Dyadobacter pollutisoli: one gene and its partner. The protein of the gene in region 2 interacts with the protein of the main gene of each other region in a pairwise test. Links are inferred from orthologs where the notes say so. Each region holds a gene or a part of one and is shown on either strand. Other genes may lie near its edges. The genes, in order: tsaE and rlmB.

Region 1 (6,595 bases), 280 kb from region 2 along the record:
CATAAAAATGTCACTCATACTAGGAATGTTCTCCCCGAAAGCCCTGATTTCTACTTTGGAAACCAGGTTCAGCAGCAGCGCATTGGGACTGGCACCTTCTCCGAGATGGATATTGGCGCGATAGTACCCGTCTTCCAGCTCCTTTTCTTCCAGAATACCATAAATCGGGTCAAGTTCGTCGATATGTCCCTTGTATTCGACAAAATAAGTATGCGTCTTGAATTGTTCCTTGATCAGCTTTTTGGGACCATCGAGCACTTTTTTGGCTTTATGAATCAATGCAATGTTATCGCAAAGCTCCTCCACGGTTTCCATCCTGTGGGTCGAAAATATGATAGTACTGCCCTTTTGCTTCAATTCCAGGATCTCATCGCGGATCAGATTGGCATTGATAGGGTCAAATCCTGAAAACGGTTCGTCGAGAATGATCAGGTCGGGCTCGTGAAGCACGGTGGACACAAACTGGACCTTTTGCTGCATTCCTTTCGAAAGATCGGACACACTTTTGTCCCACCAGGTTTTAATGTCAAATTTGACAAACCAGGTTTTCAGTTTATCCATCGCCTCTTTTTGGGACAATCCTTTGAGCTGGGCGAGATATAGCAACTGCTCCCCCACTTTCATTTTTTTATAAAGCCCCCTTTCCTCCGGCAAATAGCCGATCCTGGAAATGTGACTGGAATTCAAAAGCTGGCCGTCAAACAAAATCTCTCCTTTGTCTGGCCCGGTGATCTGGTTGATGATCCTGATGAGTGAGGTTTTTCCGGCACCGTTTGGGCCTAGCAAACCGAAAATACTGCCTTTGGGAATTGAAATACTTACATCGTCGAGGGCAATGTGGTTGGAATACTCTTTTGTAACATTCCGGACTTCTATAATATTCATAGGGATGAAGGATCGGTGAATATGCACCAAATATGCAAAGTATAAGCGGCTCGATTAAAGTTACAAGTATGAAAGCGTAATTTGACGGATTAATGGTAAAAATAAAAAGCGGGCGGATATCCGCTCGCTTTTTTCAATAAAACTAATGTAGGAATGTCTCCTAGATGTATTTTTCCCGAATCTGGAACAAAACCCAAAAGCCGATCAGACCGCTGATAATGAAACCCACGATTTGAAATTGGATCAGGTTACTTACCAAGCCGACCAGTACTGCATAATACAACAGGTTCCAGCCAGCTCTCTTACGTGCTTTCAATGGAGTGAAGGCCATCAGGTACATGATCAATGTGATCACACCCAGGGCAACGCCCACGTAAAAAGTAGCTCCCAGGCCCGCAGCAGCTCCGCCCATTCCAAAGATCGCTCCACCCAAACCGAATGCGGTAAGCAAGGCAAAAATACCAAGGACAGAAAAGAACAGCATAATGTATGGGCCGTACTTCACTAAAAACTCCTTCACTTCCTCAGAGAAGGGGGGAAACTTTTGAAGAAAAATGGGTTCCAGTTCTTTTTCAAGAAGTAGTTTTGATTCCATAAAGAGGGATGTTTAAGCTGAAAGTCAATTATTTATTTGATAAATCTAAAAATAATTTTTTGATTCAGACGTCAAATTTTCTCCCTCCTGCCCGATTTGTTTATTAATCGGTTCTCCTCCCCTTTTTAGTCTGGGAAATTATGCTCTTTCGGCCGATTAATCCTCTGGATATGGGACAAATACAAACCCCGAGAAATCGCCCAGCAGCGCAAAAAGGCAGCAGAATTCGTCCGGATTTTTGTAGTTCTCGGTGAATAACAAAACCGATTCTTCACCAATGAGCTTGCGGTCCACAAACTCCTGCATATAAGATGCCCGATAAGAATAAAGGTTCGTCAATTCCGTCCTATCAATCAGCATCGCACCAAGTTCCAGGTCGTTATTAGTCACGACAAAAATCGGGTTTTCTGAAAATCCCCTTTTTCTGATCTGGTACGACGCTTCTTTCAGCTGGTCAGCAACTTTGATAAAATCCTGCGATATGTAACCCATCAGCTTTTGATTCAATTCCGGAGAATTGGCATCATCCATCAAGGTATTTTCATTACTATTATTAATCATATACTTCGGCCTTCGGCAGTCAGCCATCGGCTATTTATTTTAGTTTTTTGGTCAAAATATCAATGATAGTCAATCAATGATCGGCGTTCAGTATCGCAAAAAAGCCGACTGCCGATAGCCGATAGCCGACTGCCCCAATCACATTCTCGCCGCAAGCAGCAACGTCAGATCCTTGTACCGCATATTAAAGCTACGTGCGATGTGCGAATTGGTGAGCGTGCCTTTGTGACAATACACTCCCTTCATAAACCACCGATTCGCGTAAATCATTTCCTCAATACCTCCAATTGTTCCTGTTTGTAATAAAAACGGCAAAAATACATTGCTCAGGGCAGTACTGGCCGTGTGCGCAACCCTCGAAGGAATGTTGGGAACACAATAGTGGATCACATCATTGTATTTGAATGTCGGGTTCTTGTGGGAAGTCATCCTCGAAGTTTCAAACGATCCTCCCTGATCGATACTTACATCAATGATCACAGAACCCGGCTTCATTTTTGACACCATTTCACGCGTTACCACCAATGGACTGATCCCGTTTTCGGCACGCATCGTGCCTATGACCACGTCAGCCCTTGCAATAGCCTCGGCCAATGTGTCGGAATCGATAATAGAAGTATATAAATTCTGCCCGATCGAATATTTAAGCCTCTGCAAACGGTAAATATGTTTGTCAAAAACTTTAATGTCAGCACCGACGCTGATTGCCGCGCGGGTTGCGTACTCCGCAACAGTACCAGCACCGAGAATGACGATTTTCGTTGGCGGTACACCGGTGATCCCTCCGAGGATAATGCCTCGTCCGCCATTGGGTGTCGACAAATATTCGGCGGCGATCAATAACACGGTACTCCCGGCGATTTCGCCCATAGCCCTAATAATGGGCTTTCCTCCTACCTTGTCCTCGATCAGCTCGTAACCTATACCAGTAATTTTATGCTCATTCAGTTTTTCAAAATATTGCTTTTCCAATGCTGGCAAATTCAATGCCGAGATCAGGGTCGTACCAGACTTAATGTAGCTAAATTCCTCTTCGACCAGCGGTTCCACTTTGAGAATTAAATTGGCCTGATAAACCTCCTTGGCACTCTGGACTATTTTTGCACCCGCCTCGCTGTATTCATGATCAGAAAGGTTAGAGCCTTTTCCCGCATCCTTTTCCACCCATACCTCATGCCCGTTCCTGACCAGGATACCTACCGCGTCCGGGGTGAGGGCAATGCGGTTTTCCTGCAAAGAAACCTCCCTCGGCAAGCCTATATGCAACGAATTTTGATCTTTTTTAACAGCCAGTAACGATTCTTGCGGATATAGTACCGATTGCTTGGCCAGCTCTTCGAAACCGGTAATCTGAGGTTGCGCCATGGAATAGCAAAAAAATGAAAGTGAAAACGTAATTAACTGCCAGTAACCTCTTATACCTTTTTTACTTCTAATATTCTCATACCACTTTCGTCGGCCGATAAATGCAGCATCAAATACTGCATTGGCCACAAGGACTCAATTTTTCCCGGCCACTCCACAAAACAAAAGCTACCTGAATCAAAATATTCTTCCACTCCCATATCCAGCGCTTCGGCCTCATCCTTAATCCTGTAAAAATCAAAGTGATAGATTACTTCTCTATCCGATTCATACTCATTGACCAGCGAAAAAGTGGGACTCTGAACATGGGTTGTGACGCCCAAATGTCGGCAAAGCGCTTTGATCAGTGTTGTTTTCCCGGCCCCCATGTGCCCTTCAAACAACCAAACCGGCCTGTCTTTACCAATTTGGAGCAGTTGAGACGAAACCGCTTGCAGCTCATCCAGCTCTTTAAAATGTATGGTGGTAGGCTCTGCGATCATGTTACAAAAATACACAATTTGGAAAAACTCACTGCAATTTTATCCATTCGCTCTCCCTGTCCCGGCGTTAAAAAATAAAACCGGAAGCCTGTATGAAGCTCCCGGTTTCTATCGATCAGTGAATCAGCGCACTACACTTTCCATTCTTTACGCATCTCGCGACCGAGCAGTTTATTTGCCTCTTTATCGTCAAATTTCTCCTTCTCCGCGTCCCATTTGAGTGAGCGCTGCAACTGGTAGGTAATGTTACCAATATTGCAAACCGACGCCGTCCGATGCCCTGTTTCCACATCACAAATGGGCGGTTTCCTTGTCTTTATCGCGTTTAAAAAATCTTTATAATGATTCGTACTGACATACACCTTATAATCCCCTTCCTGAAAAACCTTGTCTTTCAATGGTTCGGGAGTGGTACGCAACTCGCCTCGTGCCACAAAAACTTCTCCATCTGATCCCACAAAATGGCAATGCGGTTTCCCTTCCATCGGCCGGTGAATGACCTCTACGCCGTTGGCATATTTGTAAACCAATCCCTTCCCCGGTTCCGAATAAATGAGTTCCGTTGGGCCGCTGCTGTCCATACCCAGGCCCCACTGGGCGATATCGAACATATGTGCACCCCAGTCAGTCATTCCGCCCCCGCCAAACTCCGTATAATCGCGCCACTTTGGCCAGAATGTGGCATCCATAGCTGGTGCCAGCACATTGTTATAGGGCCGGCTCGTGACATTAGGTCCCATCCACATATCCCAGTTTAACCCGGAAGGAGCAGCTTCCTGCTGCAAGTCCCATACTTTCGGTGGCCCACCCACATTCACATATACTTTTTGAATCTTACCAATAGCACCGCTACGTACCAGCTGCACAGCCTGTGTGAATTCTTTGGATGAACGCTGCATACTTCCCGTCTGAAAAACGCGATTATTTTTCCGGGTAGCATCCACCATTGCTCGTCCTTCCTTTACGGTCAGCGATAACGGCTTTTCGCAGTAAATGTCTTTACCCGCCTGCGCCGCTCTAACTGCCATCGCAGCATGCCAGTGATCGGGCGATGCGATTACGACGGCATCAATGTCTTTTCGCGAAAGCAGCTCGCGGAAATCAGTGATCCCTACTGCGGATTTATAATTATTTTGGCCCAGCTTTTCGGCATACCATTTGTTTGTGACATTCAAAAATGAGTCCAGTTTGACGGCATATACATCCGAAGCAGCTACGATCTGGGTTTCCATAGTATCCAGGAAACGATTGCGCAACCCGCTGCTCTGACGGCCGCATCCGATAAAACCCAGAGCAACCTTGTCACTCGGCGCAGTATAACCTTTACCCAAAACATGCCTTGGAACAATCATAAAAGAAGAAACGACCGCTCCTGCTTTCAGGAAATCCCGACGTTGCATACGTTCAACATTCATATAATTTGAAAGAAAAGTCCAACAAAATTTTAACAAAAAAGATGAAAACTCATGTTTCTACTGAATTAGATCGTATATCTGCATTCTCGTTTCTAATTACCATGCAAACCTTGTAAGCTGGTGATTTTAAATGCTCCTAAACACTTAAAATATGCTACGAATTTCACTGTTTCTGTCCGTCATTTTCATCGGCAGTGCTGCTGCTCAGGTCACACAGCGTAATATTTTGTCCAAACAGTATTCTCCGGAAACCATCGCGCAGGCTTTGGTCCCAAGGGAAAACTGGGCACCCTACCCCAAAACGCCCGAAGAATGGAAAAAGCAGGTCGATCAAAAAGACTTGGACGCTATCATTCAGAGCGGCGAAGAGGCGCTGGCTAAGCCGATACCCGCCGTTACGGCTTCGTTGCTGCTTGATTACGTCCGTAGCGGTGACCGAGAAAGGCACAGTACCGCCTCTTTTGGGCGAAGAAACCAGCTGATGAGCCTGATTTTGGCTGAAAGTATCGAAGGAAAAGGCAGGTTCACCGAAGCAATCGTCAATCTGGTCTGGGCGATTTGTGAGGAAACTTATTGGGGCGTACCGGCGCATTTGGGCGTTCAAAAAGCAAAGAATGGCCTGCCCGACGCAGAAGATCCCACGGTAGATCTGTTTACAGCTGAAACCGCCGGCGTACTCGCATTGACGGACTATTTTATTGGCGAACAGCTCGACAAGATTTCCCCACTCATTCGCCGCAGGATTTATCAGGAAACTACTAGAAAGGTTTTCGAACCCATCAAACAAACCAACCGATACGGATACCTGAGCAAGACGAGCCCTGTCAACAACTGGAATCCGTGGATCGTTTCCAACCTGCTCATTGCGGATCTTTTATTGGAACAGGATAGCAAGAAAAGAATCGACTACGCCTACAATTATATGGTATTCCTTGATTCCTATTTCAACAGCCTGGGCGATGATGGCGGCTGCGACGAAGGTCCCAGTTACTGGTTCGCAGCAGGGGCCAGTGCTTACGACTGTCTTGAAATTCTGGAAAAAGCGACGAATGGCAAGGTTAATGTATACAAAGACCCGCTCATTCAGAAAATGGCAGCCTATGTTTATAAGGTTCACATTGCAGATGATTACTTCGTCAATTTTGCAGACGCTGATCCCAAGTTGAAACCTGACGGATTGATGCTGTACCGGTTTGGTAAAGCTGTGGGAGATCCCGATCTGGTGTCTTTTGGAGAATGGGCATATGAAAAATTCGGCAGCGGAATAGGCAACGGTGGATTTCACAGACCTA
Region 2 (6,795 bases):
CAAGCGCATTCAATGTCGGTGTGAATGTGTCGGATAGGGTCACTACCACATTGTTTTCTACGAGAGCGGCGCTTTTCACAGACTCAACCTGTTCGCACCCGGTAATGATGCCCTCCGTAAACAAAAAACCAACAGCCAGCTCGTGATCGTGGCCAGGCGTCCGCATGGTTACGGAAATGCTTTTAATGATCTTTTTGCTTGATTGATAATAAGATAGCTGAATTTCAAGTGGTTCTTCCACAGCCAGATGATCCTCCCAATCCGTCGCCCCGTCTTTTCCTATCCTTCTGATCTTTTGATATGCTATCGCGGTCGTTTCCATTTCACTTGTTGTTTTCATTGGCCAAAATCGCCTTGACCCTTTCGAATTCTTCGGGCGTGTCTACGCTTGTGACAACCCTTTCGGGCTTTGGTAAATATTTTTCCGCACCATATTTTTTCAAAAAATGCTGCAGGGAAAATTCATTCCGGTTAAAATGCTCCTTTAATAGCGGTCCTGCATCTTTGGAATACCACGCTAGCAAAGGCTCATATTTGTTATCCTGATTATAAAAGGCAGCGGCGCGGGAATCTCTTGTAGTTTTTGCCAAAAATAACTTCAGTTCGTCTTTGCTGAGGAACGGATAGTCGCATCCAGCCACCAGAAAATCATGTTCCGGGAATGTGTCAAATGCTGTCAGTATACCCGAAATAGGCCCGTGGCCAGAGTATTGAGCGAGATCAGGCATTTTTTCATTCGAAGTTTCCAATGAAACAAATTGTTCCTGGTTGCACGAAATGATCACTTTTTTACAAAACAATGAAAGCTGATCGTACAGATGATCGTGCTGGGGCTTGTCGTAATAAACAAGCGTGCTTTTATCGGTACCCATGCGGGCACTGTTGCCTCCACAAATCACAAGTCCGTACATGTCCATTGTTTTTAGGTTTATGCCCGCCCGTTTTCTACTATAAACCAAATATGCGTAACTTCCTTTTATGGAACAGGGGGATGTCAAAATTTTAAAAAAGAAACCTATTTATCCGGTCAGCTCGGAGTTGCGGAAATACCTGCGTTTTTACCAGCGGGATGCGCGACTTCCGGTAGGTTATCATGATCTGCTCAATTTCTACGAGTCTTTTCCGGTGATTGACAAAAACGGGAAGGATACGCTTTGGGAAAGCCCGCTATACCCGCCCCATGAAATAGATCGGCTGCATTCCGGCCTGAAAAAAGCCTATGCAATGTTGAAAGCATCAGGTAACCTTCGGATCGTTGAGCACAAATATATTGACCGTATTGACTACTGCAAGTTTGGAAATTCCAATCCATTCCGGATCAAGATAGTGAACCGGCTCAATGATATTTATGATTATTTCTATGTCAAAAAGGCTGATGCTTCACGAATTTATGGCCTGGAACTGGAAGAAATTTTTTCCCCGAACCAGGTCAATTACCTGGTGGATGGAGAAACACTCATTGAGGAACATATAGCAGGGATACCGGGCGACGAATTCGCGAGATCGCGTTTGCGCCACACTGATTACAATCCGATCCGTATTGCAAAAGAGTTTGTTAAATTCAATGAGCGGTGCATGATCACATTACTCGGCGATATGCGGTCGTACAATTTCGTCATGCAGATCACACCTGATTTTGATGATTTTCAATTTCGGCTCAGAGCCATTGATTTTGATCAGCAGTTCTATGAAGGCAACATAAAAGTGTATATGCCACAATTTTTCAAGGAAAATAGGCCGTACGTAGAGCTGGCCATGGAGTACCTGACGGACAAAACGGTGTTGCAATATCAGCAGGAAGAGCAGTCGTCTATTATGTACCAGGCAAGAAGTGAAAGGTACCGTTTAAAAGAGTTGAGAGATGTTTCTATCAAGGATAAAATTTCAACTGTTGACAACATTCACCAGCTGCGCGAAGGGCTTTTCAAACATTACGCCGATCCGCATTACCATAAATGTGAGAGCATGACAGACATTATTGAGCTTAATATCAAGAATGTGATCAGGCAGGTGAATGCTTAGCGTTGTTGTACTTTAAGGTGATAGTGGCGATAATTAACTACCTTTGCGGAACCTGACGGTCAATGTTTGCTGTTCAGGATTTTCAACTTAAATAAAATCGGAAGGCATTCAACCTTCGCTGATTACCGCAATGAGTAAACACGGACGCATTTTAGTCGCCATGAGTGGCGGCATCGACAGCTCGCTCGCAGCTGTTATGTTACACGAACAAGGTTACGAGGTCATCGGAATGACCATGAAAACCTGGGATTACGCCAGCAGCGGCGGTACCAAAAAAGAAACCGGCTGCTGTTCACTCGATTCCATCAATGACGCCCGCAATATTGCCGTCGAACTAGGCTTCCCACATTACATTCTGGATATTCGTGCAGAGTTTGGCGATTACGTAATCGATCACTTTACAGGCGAATACCTCGAAGGCCGCACGCCAAATCCTTGCGTTTTGTGCAATACGCACATTAAATGGGACGCGCTGTTAAAACGTGCTGACCGCCTGGATTGCGAATTCATCGCGACCGGACATTACGCCAATATGCAGTTTAGCAACGGCCGCCATTATGTTTCCAAAGGCATTGACAGCTGGAAAGATCAAAGTTATGTGCTTTGGGGCGTTTCTCAGGAAAGCCTGGCCCGTACCAAGCTGCCTTTGGGTTACCTGCACAAATCCGAAATCCGTGATATGGCGCGTCAAAGAGGCTTTATCGATCTTGTAAACAAATCGGAAAGCTATGAAATATGCTTTGTGCCTGATAATGACTACCGTGGATTCCTTAAAAGACGTATTCCAGGGCTGGAAGCAGAGGTAGCAGGCGGGAATTTCGTTTTTGAAGATGGTACCATTGTTGGCAAACACGAGGGATACCCATTTTATACAGTAGGTCAGCGTAAAGGTTTGGGAATTGCTTTGGGCAAACCCGCTTTTGTAACTGAGATCAGAAAAGAAACGAATGAAGTAGTTCTCGGAGACTTGCCGGACTTGTTCCGCGATGGAATGCACGTCGGCAAATTGAACCTGCAAAAATATGCATCACTGGAAAAACCCCTCGAAACGGTAACGAAAGTACGTTACAAACACGATGGGACGCCAGCATTGATCGAACAAACCGAGCCGGATAGAATAGTAGCCAAATTCCACGACGGCGTCAATGGTATCGCACCGGGACAGGCTGCTGTGTTTTATGAAGGAGATGATGTAGTCGGCGGCGGCTGGATTATGAAAAGCTTCCGCCAGTAGTCATAAGACATTACGCTAAGCTTGTAATTCAACGCTAGGCATTGTTAACCTAACTCAATAGTTCCTCTGTATTGTTTCATTAACAACTGAACTTACAGATGGATTTGAATCTCTTGCGCCGAATAGCCAAGGAACGTTTAAGGGAGGATTTGGTTGCGAAAGGTGTCGGTATATACCGTAAGGAGCTTGGAGCAGAGATTAGGTTTAGCATGGTTGGCGTTAAGGAATGCATTAACCAGCCATTCTGCCTATATGTCGACAAGATCAATTTACTCATTGATGGGCTGGAAGAGGCATTGGCCAATGCCTTGCATCTTGGTTTTACAGATTATCAGACGCATCCAAAATCCCACGTCTTGGGGTATCATTATTTCGAAACGAAAATAGGCGGGGAAACCGCCTATTTTAATATTCAGGTAACTGTCCAAAAACAGTATTTCCTCTATTCGATTACTGAAAAACTGCATTGGGAGACCCCCAAATAAAAAAACACCCGACGTGCTTAGAGGAGTTGCAATCCAATGCCGGTTCAGGTGTTATGCAAATATAAACAATTTCTTTAATAAAAATCCTTAATATCAGATTTTTAATCGCTGCCTAACAGCCTCATAAAGTACGATCGAGCTCGCTACGGACACATTGAGGGATTCAACCTGACCACTCAGCGGAATTTTCGCACCGCTATCAGCCAGGTGAATGAATTCCTGTGAAATCCCATCTTCTTCCGAGCCCATGATGATCACCGTGGGAATTGAAAAGTCTATCTCGTAAAGTGATTTCTCTGTTTTTTCTGTACAAGCGATGATTTGTAGACCGCTGTTTCGTAGATAAAGCAATGTCTCGTACAAGTTTGGCTCACGGCAAACAGGCAGGAAGTTCAATGCACCTGAAGAAGTCTTCATAGCATCCGCATTGATCTGGGCCCCACCTTTGGTAGGAACGATCAATGCTTGAACGCCTGCACATTCTGCCGTCCTGGCGATGGCTCCAAAGTTGCGTACATCGGTAATCCTGTCCAGAAGCAGCAATAATGGCGTTTTTCCTTCTTCAAATACCTGCGTAAGCACGTTGTGCAATGGCATGTATTGAATAGGTGACACAAATGCAATCACTCCCTGGTGGTTCTTGCGAGTTACCCGGTTCAGTTTTTCAACCGGTACCCGCTGGAAAGGAATGTCAAGTTCTTTGGCCAGTTTTTCAATTTCTGAAAGACCAAACTCTCTCTGAATGAATAGTCGTTCTATTTCTTTGCCCGAACGCATTGTTTCGAGTACAGACTGCGTACCAAAAACCATGTCGGCCTGGGACTGTCTTGGGGCGGGTTTTCTTACCGTATACTTCCGTTTCTCCATGCTTCTACTACTGGATACCAAATCGGCTGGTATTCGGCATAGCGAACCAGTTCATAATGATCATCCACAAATTGATTGTTTCTTCGATTAAAAGTAAAATTTACATTCTGCGCATTACCTCGCTGATCGTAGGTCCAAACCTCGCGATCTTTGCTGCGCTGCACTTTGTCCGGAGGGCCTAACACGATATATATCATGCCCTTATCCGTTTTCCAACCTTCTTTATAGGTTGTAAAAAGTTGATTGGCTTCTTCTACGCGGCTATAAAATGAACGGATCGACTGCTGGGCCAAAGGCGCATTGCCATTCATCAGCGTGAGCCAGTATTTGTCCAATGCCTTTTTATAGTCCTCTGCCTTTTTAATTTCGTTGATCTCGTTATTAGTACTCATGTAAAGCAGCGGGCCCAGCAAAAGCTGTGGTCGCGTCACTTTTGGAAAGCGCTCATTTACAACCAGTATGCCCAATCCTTCCGACTGAGTAGTATCAGCGAATACATTATAAAGTCCTTCTTTGTCAAAATGAAGCGGCTCGTTGGTGTTAATTGTGAATGAGCTATCCACTTCCAGGGACTTGCTGATCGTTTTTGGCGCAACGTTCATGGGTGAACCTGCTGCCTCAAAATCATGGTTGTAATAAAATACATGAAGCTGATCACTTCCTTCGCCAACTTTTCTCAGGGTGAACGCTTCGTTGGCATTCACATAATGACGCTGCAAAGGCTGTGCACTTGTAGCGGTGTAAAGCCCGTATGTCTGGCTTACTGAAAGTTTTTTGAATTTGATTGTGAGGTCATTCAATACTTTTTTCAATGTCCCAGTCTGACTGATTTCACTTAAAAGAACCCCGTAGTCTTTGTTGGGGCTTTTAATGTCGTATGCGATGACGATCTTATCCCCAACCCTTGACACATTGGATGAATCGAGTTTGACATTTCCGTAACCAAGCCTGTCCCTCGTTCCGTAGTCTGAATAAATGACGTAGTTCAGGTTGTAGATTTTGGTGAATTCGGCAACCGATATCGGGTTTTTACCTTTGAAAGCATCCACATAAAGGTAAACTTTCGTTTGGGTAGTGTCCTTTAACAAATACTTGCTTTGAATGGCAATCAGTGAAAGTTCCTCGTTAATCGGTGCAGATTGCTGCTCCGATGGCCTTACCTGCGCTTCCGGCAGTTGCTTCATTGACTTATTGGAAGACGCGCAGCCTGCGATCACCAACACCGATAAAATATAGACGTAAAAGCTTAAAGTAGTTCTCATGTACATGTTTTCATCATTTGTCAAATAACGAACGAACGGGCAAAATTACCCAATAAAACGGTAAGAAAATTTTTATTCTGATTTCTTACTGTTCCGGTTGGCGGTTTTGATCTGTTCTTCAATGGAATCCCACTGATCGTCAGTTACTTCTTTCAGGAAATTGAACTGCCCGGCCGCCAGTACTTCGCCTCCGTCCAGTGTAATCACTTCGCCGGTCATGTACGCCGAAAAATCTGACATTAAGTAGGCCGCTAGGTTAGCCAGTTCCTGATGATCACCCACCCGCTCCAACGGGATTCGGCTCTCAAAAGAGAACTTTTTGGATAGTTCTTCCGGAAAAAGCCGCTCCCATGCCCCTTTGGTAGGGAATGGCCCTGGAGCAATGGCATTGAGGCGTATGCCATGGTCTGCCCACTCAAAAGCGAGCGATTTTGTCATGGCCAGCACGCCCGCTTTGGCCATAGCGGAAGGTACTACCCAGCCAGAGCCCGTCCACGCATAGGTGGTGGAGATGTTGAGAACCGTACCTTTGATATTGTTTTCAATCCAGTATTTGCCAACAGCCAGCGTAAAATAGTAAGTTCCGCGGAGCACAATGTCCACCACCACATCCACAGCTTTGTAGGATAGTCTTTCGGTAGGGCTTATGAAATTTCCCGCCGAATTGTTCACCAGGCCATCTATACGTCCGAATTTTTCAATGGTACCAGCGATGACATTTTCGATTTGCTCCGGTTTTCTTACGTCACATGCCACGCATAGCACATTTCCGCCAACAGTCACTTCGAGTTCGCGGGCGGTCGCTTCCAACACTTCGAGGCGGCGGCTGCACAGGACGATATTGGCCCCTAGTTTAAGAAAATAAGCTGCCATAGATTTTCCTAATCCCGTACCGCCTCCTGTTACAATGATCGTTTTATTATTC

Evidence for each region.
Region 1: the proteins of rlmB (region 2) and tsaE interact in binary tests that used the Escherichia coli proteins (3 or more experiments, as listed by UniProt). The link is inferred for Dyadobacter pollutisoli from one-to-one orthologs.

The regions. Positions count from the first base shown.
Region 1 is NZ_CP112998.1:4,578,197-4,584,791, forward strand. Bases 2,173-4,972 are described here. They hold tsaE (tRNA (adenosine(37)-N6)-threonylcarbamoyltransferase complex ATPase subunit type 1 TsaE), read right to left. Parts: upstream 3,889-4,972; coding sequence 3,457-3,888; downstream 2,173-3,456. Other genes in these bases: ON006_RS18765 (alanine dehydrogenase), read right to left, coding at 2,180-3,406; ON006_RS18775 (Gfo/Idh/MocA family protein), read right to left, coding at 4,020-4,972. In the rest of the region: ON006_RS18750 (ABC transporter ATP-binding protein), read right to left, coding at 1-885; ON006_RS18755 (hypothetical protein), read right to left, coding at 1,046-1,480; ON006_RS18760 (hypothetical protein), read right to left, coding at 1,637-2,041; more of ON006_RS18775, read right to left, coding at 4,973-5,303; ON006_RS18780 (heparinase II/III domain-containing protein), read left to right, coding at 5,455-6,595. UniProt on the Escherichia coli protein: Required for the formation of a threonylcarbamoyl group on adenosine at position 37 (t(6)A37) in tRNAs that read codons beginning with adenine.
Region 2 is NZ_CP112998.1:4,302,909-4,309,703, reverse strand. What follows is about bases 2,722-5,721. They hold rlmB (23S rRNA (guanosine(2251)-2'-O)-methyltransferase RlmB), read right to left. Parts: upstream 4,609-5,721; coding sequence 3,835-4,608; downstream 2,722-3,834. Other genes in these bases: ON006_RS17605 (GWxTD domain-containing protein), read right to left, coding at 4,584-5,721; ON006_RS17615 (LPD3 domain-containing protein), read left to right, coding at 3,355-3,741; mnmA (tRNA 2-thiouridine(34) synthase MnmA), read left to right, coding at 2,722-3,256. In the rest of the region: formate dehydrogenase accessory sulfurtransferase FdhD, read right to left, coding at 1-340; mobA (molybdenum cofactor guanylyltransferase), read right to left, coding at 324-917; ON006_RS17625 (hypothetical protein), read left to right, coding at 979-2,022; more of mnmA, read left to right, coding at 2,153-2,721; more of ON006_RS17605, read right to left, coding at 5,722-5,792; ON006_RS17600 (SDR family oxidoreductase), read right to left, coding at 5,943-6,795. UniProt on the Escherichia coli protein: Specifically methylates the ribose of guanosine 2251 in 23S rRNA.